DNA from 3 places in the Acidovorax sp. DMC1 genome. Region 1 is predicted to be linked to each of the others. Evidence: predicted binding sites of a transcription regulator. Region 1 holds the regulator's gene; each other region holds the start of a gene.
The links. Region 1 encodes sigma-54, which starts transcription at its own class of promoters, with help from an activator protein. Its sites were predicted from a motif close to TGGCANGNAANCTGCTTT; they were not measured.

Region 1 (3,243 bases):
CTTGAACAGCGGCTCGCCGCTGGTGTCGATGTAGATCGTGGCTTCGTCGGTGGTCAGGTGCAGGTGGATGCGCACGTCGGGCCACTGGGTGTTCACATCGGGGCGCACGCCGCTCTTGTGGCGGAAGCGGTCGGCCACGGCGTCTTTCACCTTGAGGCCCGCGAAGTTCAGGCTCTGCAGCGGGCTGTGCTGGGCCGTCACTTCGACCTTGAAGGTCTGGCGCGTGGTGAACCAGATCTCCCAAGCCACATCGCTGGCCATGTTGTAGAGGTCGTTCTCAGACCGGTACGGGCGGTGGGCCAATTGCACCAGTACGCGCTGGGCCAGACGGCTGTGCAGGTTGAGCTGCATGGCCTGGCGCCACGAGGCGCGCAGCAGCACACCACCCCGGCCCACCAGCAGGTCTTGCCCCGTGAGACCGGTGATGCCATGCACCTCGTCGGCCAGAAAGCCCTCGACGCCCGCGGCGCAAGGGAGAAAAAGTTGGAGTTGGTTCATGTCGATGGGGAGGATACGCGCTCGGGCACTGCGGGGGAACCGGGCTCCCCCGCCCGGGCCAGCAGCTGGCGGATGGAGTCCGGGATGGGGGCGACCTTGCGGCTGGCCTTGCCGATGAAGACGATGCCGATCTTGCCGCGCGCCACCTCGCGGCCTGAGGCCTTTTCGGTCATGCAGAACACCAGGTCGAAACCGTAGCGGTTGAAGTCCGCAGGCGCCATCTCCACGCGCATGGTCTCGCCGTGGAAACCTTCGGACTTGTACTGCGCCACGATGTCGCCGACCACGATGGACAGGCCGCCCACATCGGCCTCGGGGTAGCCCAGCGACTGGAAGAAACGCACGCGTGCTTCGGACACCAGGGTGAGCAGCTGCGCGTTGTCCAGATGCCCGCCCTGGTTCACGTGGCTGATGTAGATCTGCAGCTCGGTGGCAAAGCCGAAGTACGGGGGAAGGTCAAAGACGATGCGGGCCATGGTGGGCTGCGGTAGGTAATACGGAAACAACAGAAAAGGTACGGCATCGCAGGCGCGCCGTGCGCCAGCTGCCGAGGCGGCTACAACGCCTTGCGCAAATTCGCCGGCGCGATCTTGAGCGCCTCGCGGTACTTGGCCACGGTGCGGCGCGCGCATTCGATGCCCTGCTCCTTGAGCATCTCGGCGATCTGGCTGTCGGACAGCGGCTTGGCCGGGCTCTCCGCCGACACGAACTGCTTGATCAGTGCGCGCACCGCCGTGCTCGATGCATTGCCGCCCGTTTCGGTACCCAGGCCCGAGCCAAAGAAATACTTCAGCTCGTAGGTGCCAATCGGCGTGGCCATGTACTTGGCAGTGGTGACGCGGCTGATGGTGGACTCGTGCAGGCCCAGTTCGTCGGCAATGTCGCGCAGCACCAGCGGGCGCATGGCCAGTTCACCGTGGGTGAAGAAGTTCTTTTGCCGCTCGACAATGGCGCGCGACACGCGCAGGATGGTGTCAAAGCGCTGCTGGATGTTCTTGATGAACCAGCGCGCCTCCTGCAGGCGCTGCTGCATGCCCTGGTGGCCTTCGCCGCCCTTGTGGCCGCGCAGGGCGCCTGCGTAGATGTCGTGCACGCGCAGGCGGGGCATCACGTCGGGGTTGAGCTGCACGATGAAGCTCTGCTGGCCGCTGCCATTGGCGCGACCGGCTTTGCGCACGATGACGTCGGGCACGATGATGTTGCGCTCCACGTCGGCAAACTTGCGGCCCGGGCGTGGTTCCAGGCGGGCGATGAGTGCCATGGCAGCGCGGGTACGCTCTTCTCCAGCCACGCCGCCTTCGCTGCACAGCTGCGTCAGGCGGCGGATGTCGCGGCGGGCCAGCATCTCCAGCGGCTGCTGGCAGATGCGCAGAGCGGTCTGCACGGTCTCGGGGTCGGCGTCGCTGTCTTCGTCGGCCGCCAACGCCGCGAGCTGCAGCGTCAGGCATTCGGACAGATTGCGCGCGCCCACGCCCACAGGTTCCAGGCTTTGCAGCAGGCGCTGGGCCACCGTGAAGCGGTGCACCAGCTCTTCGATCTGTTCCAGGTCGTCGGGCCCGACGAGGCTGATGGCGAGTTCTTCCAGCGGCTCTTCGAGGTAGCCGTCGTCGTTCAGCGATTCGATGAGGAAACGCAGCGCGGCCGTGTCCACTTCGGACAGGCGCAGCGACAGCGCCTGGCGGTGCAAAAAGGCCGTCAGCGATTCGTGCGAGCGGGCCAGCTCGGTGGCATCGGCCTCGTCGCCTTCCGCGTCGTTGCGGGTGCGTGCCGGGGCGTCGCCGCCCCACTCGGCATCGTTGGGCGCCATCTCGACGGTGCCGTCGCCGCTCCAGTCGGGCTCGTCCGAGCCCCCGCCGGAGATTTCAGCGTCGTTTTGGCTATCAGCGCTAGTACTGCTTGCGCTGGTAGCTCCTGAAAACATAGCATCATCGGCACTGTAGTCGTCGGCCTGTGCAGGCGTGTCGGCGGCTTCCAGGCCAAATTCCTCGCGCGGGGCTTCGTCGGCATTGCGTTCGAGGAACGGGTTTTCGTCGAGCATCTGCTCGACTTCCTGCGAGAGTTCGAGCGTGGACAACTGCAGCAGCCGGATGGACTGCTGGAGCTGGGGGGTCAATGCGAGATGCTGCGAGACGCGCAGCGACAGTCCAGGCTTCATCACATCCTGAAGTGTTCGCCGAGGTACACCCTTCGGACCTCCGCGTTGTCCACGATCTCGGACGGCGTGCCCTGCGCCAGCACGCGGCCGTCGCTGATGATGAAGGCGTGGTCGCAGATGCCCAGCGTCTCGCGCACGTTGTGATCGGTGATGAGCACCCCAATGCCGCGCGCCTTCAGGAAGCCGATGATGCGCTGGATTTCAATCACGGCGATGGGGTCGATGCCCGCAAAGGGCTCGTCCAGCAGGATGAAACGCGGCTGGGTGGCCAAGGCCCGCGCAATCTCCACACGGCGGCGCTCGCCGCCCGACAGCGCCAGAGCGGGTGAGGCCCTCAGGTGGTCCACGCGCAGCTCTTGCAGCAGGGCCGTCAGGCGCTCTTCGATGGCATCGCGCGACAGCGGCTGGCCGTCATCGGCGCGCTGCAGTTCCAGCACGGCGCGCACGTTTTCTTCGACGGTGAGCTTGCGGAAGATGGAGGCTTCTTGCGGCAGGTACGACAGCCCCAGGCGCGACCGGCGATGGATGGGCATGTGGGCCACGGACTGGCCGTCGATACGGATGTCACCCGCATCGCTGCGTACCAAGCC
Region 2 (3,243 bases), on a different contig from region 1:
ATAGCATTCTGTGCGGCCACGGGGGCTGCATCCAACGGGGAGTGAAAGACGGCACTGACCATGGTTTTCTCCTGTGCAGGGCTTGCTTGCGGGGTGGCCGGGCGGGCGCTGGGGCAGGGTTGCCGTCAGGCCTTGATCTTGAAGCCGTCGGCGTACTTGGCGGGGTCCTTGCCGTCCCACACCACGCCGTCGATGAGTTTGCTGGTGCGCAGCACATCCTTGGGCACGCTGATCTTCATGGCGCTGGCCACCGACTTGTACAGATCGACCTGATTGACCTCCTTGGCCACGGCCAGGTAGTCGGGGTGGCTCTTGAGCAGGCCCCAGCGCTTGTGCTGGGTCAGGAACCACATGCCGTCCGACAGGTAGGGGAAGTTCACCGCGCCGTCGTTGAAGAACTTCATGTGGTTGGGGTCGTCCCAGGTCTTGCCCAGGCCGTTCTGGTAGCGGCCCAGGATGCGCTGGTTGATGGCGTCCACGCCCGTGTTCACGTACGCCTTGCCGGCCACGGTCTCGGCCATCTTCATCTTGTTGGAGAGGCTGGCATCGATCCACTGGCTGGCTTCGAGTACGGCCATCATCACGGCGCGCGTGGTGTTGGGGTACTTCTTGACGAACTCGGCCGTGGTGCCCAGCACTTTCTCGGGGTGGTCCTTCCAGATGTCCTGCGTGGTGTTGGCCGTGATGCCGATGCCGTCCATGATGGCGCGGTGGTTCCAGGGCTCGCCTACGCAAAAGCCGTCCATGTTGCCCACCCGCATGTTGGCCACCATTTGGGGCGGCGGCACGGTGATGAGCTTGGCGCCCGACAGCGGGTTGATGCCCGCAGCCGCCAGCCAGTAGTGCATCCACATCGCGTGGGTGCCGGTGGGGAAGGTGCCCGCAAACGTGTATTCGCGCTTCTCGCTGGCCATGAGCTTGGCCAGGGACGGGCCATCCACGGCGCCCTTGTCGGCCAGGGCCTTGGAGAGGGTGATAGCCTGGCCGTTGTTGTTCAAGTTCATCAGCACGGCCATGTCCTTCTTGGGACCGGCGGTGCCCAGGTGCACCCCGTAGACCAAGCCGTAGAGCACGTGGGCAAAGTCCAGTTCGCCGTTGACCAGCTTGTCACGCACGCCAGCCCAGCTGGCTTCCTTGTTGGGGACGATGGTCACGCCGTATTTCTTGTCAAAGCCCAGCACCGAGGCCATGACCACGCTGGCGCAGTCGGTCAGCGGAATGAAGCCGATCTTGACTTCCTTCTTCTCGGGGGCGTCGGAGCCCGCTGCGTGGACAAGCGCGCGCAGCGCGGGGCTCACACCCACAGCGCCCACGGTGGCGGCCTGCAGCACGGTGCGGCGGTTGAGGCTGGTTTTCAACAGATCGGTCATGGGGCATCCCTGGTGGCGTGAAAAACAAAAAAGGCGTCCTCACACCGCGCCTGGCTGCATCAAAGCAACGCCGGGAGCGGGTGGGGACGCCTTTGTCCTGGGTGAAGCCTGGAACGGGGCCGGGGCTCCTTGCCAGCACCGGCCCGCCGTTGGGTCAGTGCTGTCAGTGGTCAGACCTGCATTGGTCTTGCACTGTGCAATGCAAAGCGCGTGCCAGCGTGCGCTGCGCCATATTGGAGCGTTGGTTGCTATGGAATGAATAGCTGTCTGCGGTTGATTGATAAGCGCTACACGTCTGCGGGGCTTGCAGCAGGGGTGTTCTTGTTGTGATCAGTGTGGTCGCACTGCCTTTGTGCGGCGCACCATTTGGGAGGGGCCTTGGAATTGGGCGCGGCCCAGGCGAGGGATGCCAAGCAATGGCCGCCGAGCCGCGTATGCGGCGCTTCGCTTGCGTGCGAGGGCATCGTCCCCCTTCCCGAATGACGCAGTCATTCGAGAGAAGGGGGAAGCGGCGCAGCCGCTCAGGGGGGGGTCTCTGGTTTTATCCCAGCAGATCCATCACGTCCAGCATGCGCTGGGCCACGTCCACGAGCTTCAAGCCCTTGTCCATGGCGGTCTTGCGCAGCTTTTCGTAGGCGGCCTGTTCGGTCAGACCCTGGCGCTGCATCAACAGGCCCTTGGCGCGGTCGATGGTCTTGCGGTCTTTGAGCTCGGTCTTGGCGTCGGCCAGCTCGGCGCGCAACGCCTGCTCGTGCTGGAAGCGGGCCATGGCCACGTCCAGAATGGGGCGGATGCGCTGCGGTGCCAGGCCCGCCACGATGTAGGCAGACACACCGGCCGCCACCGCGTCCTTCACGTGCGAGGTGTCTTCATCGTTGGTGAACATCACGATGGGGCGGCGTTCGTCGCGTGTGGCCATCACCACATGCTCCAGTGCGTCGCGGGCCTCGCTCTCGGCGTCCACGATGATCAGGTCGGGCTGGAGCTGGGCAATGCGCTCGCTCAGAAACACGTCGGCGGGCAGCGTGGCCACCAGGTTGAAGTTGTTCTCCAGCAGCCCGATGCGCAGCGCCCGCGACCGCTCCGCCTGTTCCACGGAGTGTTCGTCGTCAGGGTCGGCGACTGCCAGATCCGGGGCCACCACCACGATGCGCAAAGCCTCATTCATACCGGCGAGGATAAGCAATTTTTACGCCACAAATTGGTGCGCCGGGGTGGTGCACACCCTCCGCGGGCCCTTGCAGCCTCCCTGCGCTCCGGGTTATCCCGGCCACAAGCCCGCTGCGCCTCGCGGTACTGGGCCCCGTTGCAGGGCCTGAAAGTTGCTAATACTGACACCGTGGGAGGGCATACCCGGTAGCCCGCCCAGCAGGGCGTCGCATATACATCTGCACACACAGTCACACTGAAATGGAGTTTTTTGCATGAACAAGCACATCAACCGGCGCCGCTTCTCGGCCAGCATGGCCTTGACCGCAGTGGCGACTGCCGCACTCCTGACCGGATGCGGCAAGGTGCCGGACACCATCAAAATTGGTGTAGCGCAGCCCCTTTCTGGCCCGCTGGGCGCCCTGGGGCAGGATCTGCTCAACGGCGTGAAGCTGGCGGTGGATGAACTCAACAAGTCCGGCTACACCGTGGACGGCAAACGCGTGACGCTGGAGGTCGTGTCCGTGGACGACAAGGCCGACGCCACCACCGGCAAGGCTGTGGCGCAGCAGCTGGTGGATGCGGGAGTGGTGGCCGTGGTGGGCCACCTCAACTCGGGCGTGAGCATCGAGACCGCCCCCATCTATGCCGCCAAAGACATTCCCCAGATCGCCATCTCCACCAACCCCAAGTTCACGCAGCTCGGGTTCCCCACCACGTTCCG
Region 3 (3,243 bases), on a different contig from region 1:
TGCCTTCGAGCGTGCCGGTGGTGAACTCCACGCCGTTGATGCTGTACTTGGCGGGCTGTTGCACCTGGGGCAGCAGTACGGTCAGCTCGGGCGCAAAGGCGGAGATGACGGCGATGCGCGGGGTGTCGTCCATCCGTACTGCCGTCTTGCTGGGAGCTGTAACGGCGCAGCCTGCGACCATGGCGGCCAGTGCCAGAGCGCCCATAAGACGTGAACAGCGGGTAGCCAACGAGGCTTTTGCGGCGGGAAGTGAGGTCATGGGGCCTTGTCAGCGGTTCATTGCGGGGGCATCCAACAAACAGGCCACCGCGTTGTGAGGATGGCCTGTTCACGCAATAGAAAGGGCAAGCGGGCAGGGCGCCCACCGCCCGCCGTGCTTACTTGGCCGTCGATTTGGGCTGGCTGTCGTCCACCTTCACGGTGAACTTGCCGGCCAGGATGTCGGCCTCCTTGGCCTTGACCTTGGCGACGATGTCGGCAGGCACCTTCTTCTCGAACGTGCCCAGGGGCGCGAGTTCAGAGCCCTTGTGCTTCATCATGGAGTACGGGCCGTAGTCCTCGGCGGTGAACTTGCCTTCCTTGACCAGCTTGAGCGCGCGGTCGATGCTGGGCTCCATGTGCCAGATGGCCGATGCCACCACCGTATCGGGGTATTGCGGCTGTGTGTCGATCACGTTGCCGATGGCGAGCTTGCCCTTTTCCTTGGCCGCATCGCTCACACCAAAGCGCTCGGCGTAGAGCACGTCAGCGCCTTTGTCGATCATGGCGAAGGTGGCTTCCTTGGCCTTGGGGGGATCAAACCAGCTGTTGATGAAGGTGATGGTGAACTCGACCTTGGGGTTGGTCTCCTTGGCGCCCGCCATGAAGGCGTGCATCAGGCGGTTGACCTCGGGGATGGGGAAGCCGCCGACCATGCCAATCTTGTTCGTCTTGGTCATGCCGCCGGCCACCATGCCGCTGAGGTAGGCGGGCTCCTGGATGTAGTTGTCGAACACGCTGAAGTTGGGCGCCTGCGGTTTGCCGGAGGAGCCCAGCAGGAAGGACGTCTTGGGGAAGTCTTTGGCCACCTTGCGGGCGGCGGCTTCCACCGCAAAGGCCTCGCCCACGATGAGCTGGTTGCCGCCGGTGGCGTACTCGCGCATCACGCGCTCGTAGTCGGCGTTGCTGACGTTTTCGCTGGCCTTGTATTCGATCTCGCCGCGTGCTTCGGCGGCCTTCAGGGCCTTGTGGATGCGGCTGACCCATTGCTGTTCAAAAGGCACCGTGTAGATCGCCGCGACCTTGAGCTTGGACTGCGCGAAGGCCAAAGAGGGCGCCATCGCCATGGCGGCCGAGAGGGCCATGGAGGTGCAGAGCAGGCGTCCGGTGAAGATGCGGCGAGTGGTCATGGTGGGGTTCCTTCAGACAAGCAAACAAGGAGGTTGGGTGTGCTGCTACCAAGCAAGGAGCGCGCCAGTCGGTGGCGGTGTAACTGCAAACCAGCGGCAAGTCTGCCAGAGGAAAGCCACCAGTTGGTAAAAAAATGGTGCGTGCGTGCAGAGCTTCCGAAAATCAGCCTGCGGTACCCCACCAGGGTAGGGCCCGCAATGGGCTGCTACGCAACGCAGAGAGGCACAGTGACGAAAAAAAGCCACCGCTGGGCGGCAAGCCCTGCGGTGGCTGGTGCACGGGCGCTGACGCTGTGCGCTTATTTGGTGCCAAAAATGCGGTCGCCCGCATCGCCCAGGCCCGGCAGGATATAGCCGTGGTCGTTCAGCTCGCGGTCGATGGCGGCGGTGAAGATCGGCACGTCCGGGTGGGCCTTTTGCAGCGTGGCCACGCCTTCAGGGGCGGCCAGCAGGCAGACGAACTTGATGGAGCGGGGGTTGAGCTTTTTCAGGCGGTCCACGCAGGCTGCGGCCGAGTTGCCCGTGGCCAGCATCGGGTCCACCACGATGATGTCGCGCTCGTCCATTTCGGACGGCATCTTGAAGTAGTACTCCACGGGCTGCAGCGTGGCCGGGTCGCGGTACAGGCCGATGTGGCCCACACGGGCGCCGGGCACCACGTTGAGCATGCCGTCCAGAAAGCCGTTGCCCGCCCGCAGGATGGAGACCAGCACCAGCTTCTTGCCGTCGATCATCTTGCCGGTCATGGTCTCCAGCGGGGTTTCGATCTGCACATCCTGCAGCGGCATGTCGCGGGTCACTTCATACGCCATCAGTGTGGACAGCTCGCCCAGCAGGCGGCGAAAGCTGTTGGTGCTGGCGTCTTTCTTGCGCATCAGCGTGAGCTTGTGCTGGACGAGGGGGTGGGTGATGACGGTGACGTTGCTCATGGGGAACCTGAAAGGAGAAGGGCAGAGGCCTCGGTGCCGATGCACCGGCGCGCTCTGCCGCGCGGTGAGTAAAAAAGTGGGGGCTAGTCTGCCAGAAACCGTGCCAGCCGCGACAAATCGACGTTGCCGCCGCTGATGAGGATGCCGACGCGCGCGCCATGGATGTCCACGTTGCCGTGCTGGGCCCCAGCGAAGGCCAGGGCGCCTGTGGGCTCGACCACGATCTTCATACGCTCGGCAAAAAAGCGCAGGGACTCGACCAGTTGCTCGTCGGTGGCGGTGACCATGTCGTCGGCCAGGCGCTGGATGATGGGGAAGGTGAGCTGGCCCAGCGCCTGGGTTTGTGCGCCGTCGGCAATGGTGTGGGGCGTGGGGATCTGCACCACATGCCCGGCTTTGAACGACTGCTGGCCGTCGTTGCCCGCTGCGGGCTCCACCCCTACCACCCGGCATTGCGGTGCGAGCGCCTCGGCGGCGAGCAGGCTGCCGGCCAACAGGCCACCGCCGCCGACGCAGACGAACAAGTAGTCCAGGTCGGGCACTTCTTCAAAAAGCTCTTTGGCCGCCGTGCCCTGGCCGGCGATGACATGGGGGTGGTCGAACGGGGGCACCAGCGTCATGCCGCGCTCCAGCGCCAGGCGGCGGCTGATGGCCTCGCGGTCTTCGGTGTAGCGGTTGTAGGTGACGACCTGGGCGCCGTAGTCGCGCGTGGCGGCCATCTTGGAGGCGGGGGCATCCTCGGGCATGACGATGGCGGCGGGCATGTCCAGCAGCCGGGCCGACAGCGCAATGGCCTGGGCGTGGTTACCGGCCGAGAATGCGAGCACGCCGCGTTCGCGCTGCTCGTCGGTGAACTGGGCCAGGGTGTTGAATGCGCCCCGGAACTTGAAGGCGCCGGTGCGCTGTAGGTTCTCGCACTTGAAGAA

Region 2: ACT531_RS20780 (CmpA/NrtA family ABC transporter substrate-binding protein) is a predicted target of sigma-54. The motif match lies at 1,569-1,586, and genes of this name have one in related genera.
Region 3: ACT531_RS18435 (BMP family protein) is a predicted target of sigma-54. The motif match lies at 1,438-1,455, and genes of this name have one in related genera.

What each region holds. Positions count from the first base shown of each region.
Region 1 is NZ_JBQUYO010000008.1:20,638-23,880, reverse strand. Features, by position in the region: gene ACT531_RS16305 (THUMP domain-containing class I SAM-dependent RNA methyltransferase) at 1-498, opposite strand, end outside; gene ACT531_RS16300 (acyl-CoA thioesterase) at 495-974, opposite strand; gene ACT531_RS16295 (RNA polymerase factor sigma-54) at 1,055-2,653, opposite strand; gene lptB (LPS export ABC transporter ATP-binding protein) at 2,653-3,243, opposite strand, start outside.
Region 2 is NZ_JBQUYO010000013.1:4,030-7,272, reverse strand. Features, by position in the region: gene ntrB (nitrate ABC transporter permease) at 1-62, opposite strand, end outside; gene ACT531_RS20780 (CmpA/NrtA family ABC transporter substrate-binding protein) at 126-1,370, opposite strand; gene ACT531_RS20775 (ANTAR domain-containing response regulator) at 1,912-2,538, opposite strand; gene ACT531_RS20770 (branched-chain amino acid ABC transporter substrate-binding protein) at 2,795-3,243, shown strand, end outside.
Region 3 is NZ_JBQUYO010000009.1:190,030-193,272, forward strand. Features, by position in the region: gene ACT531_RS18430 (5'-methylthioadenosine/S-adenosylhomocysteine nucleosidase) at 1-205, opposite strand, end outside; gene ACT531_RS18435 (BMP family protein) at 378-1,388, opposite strand; gene upp (uracil phosphoribosyltransferase) at 1,688-2,317, opposite strand; gene ACT531_RS18445 (threo-3-hydroxy-L-aspartate ammonia-lyase) at 2,401-3,243, opposite strand, start outside.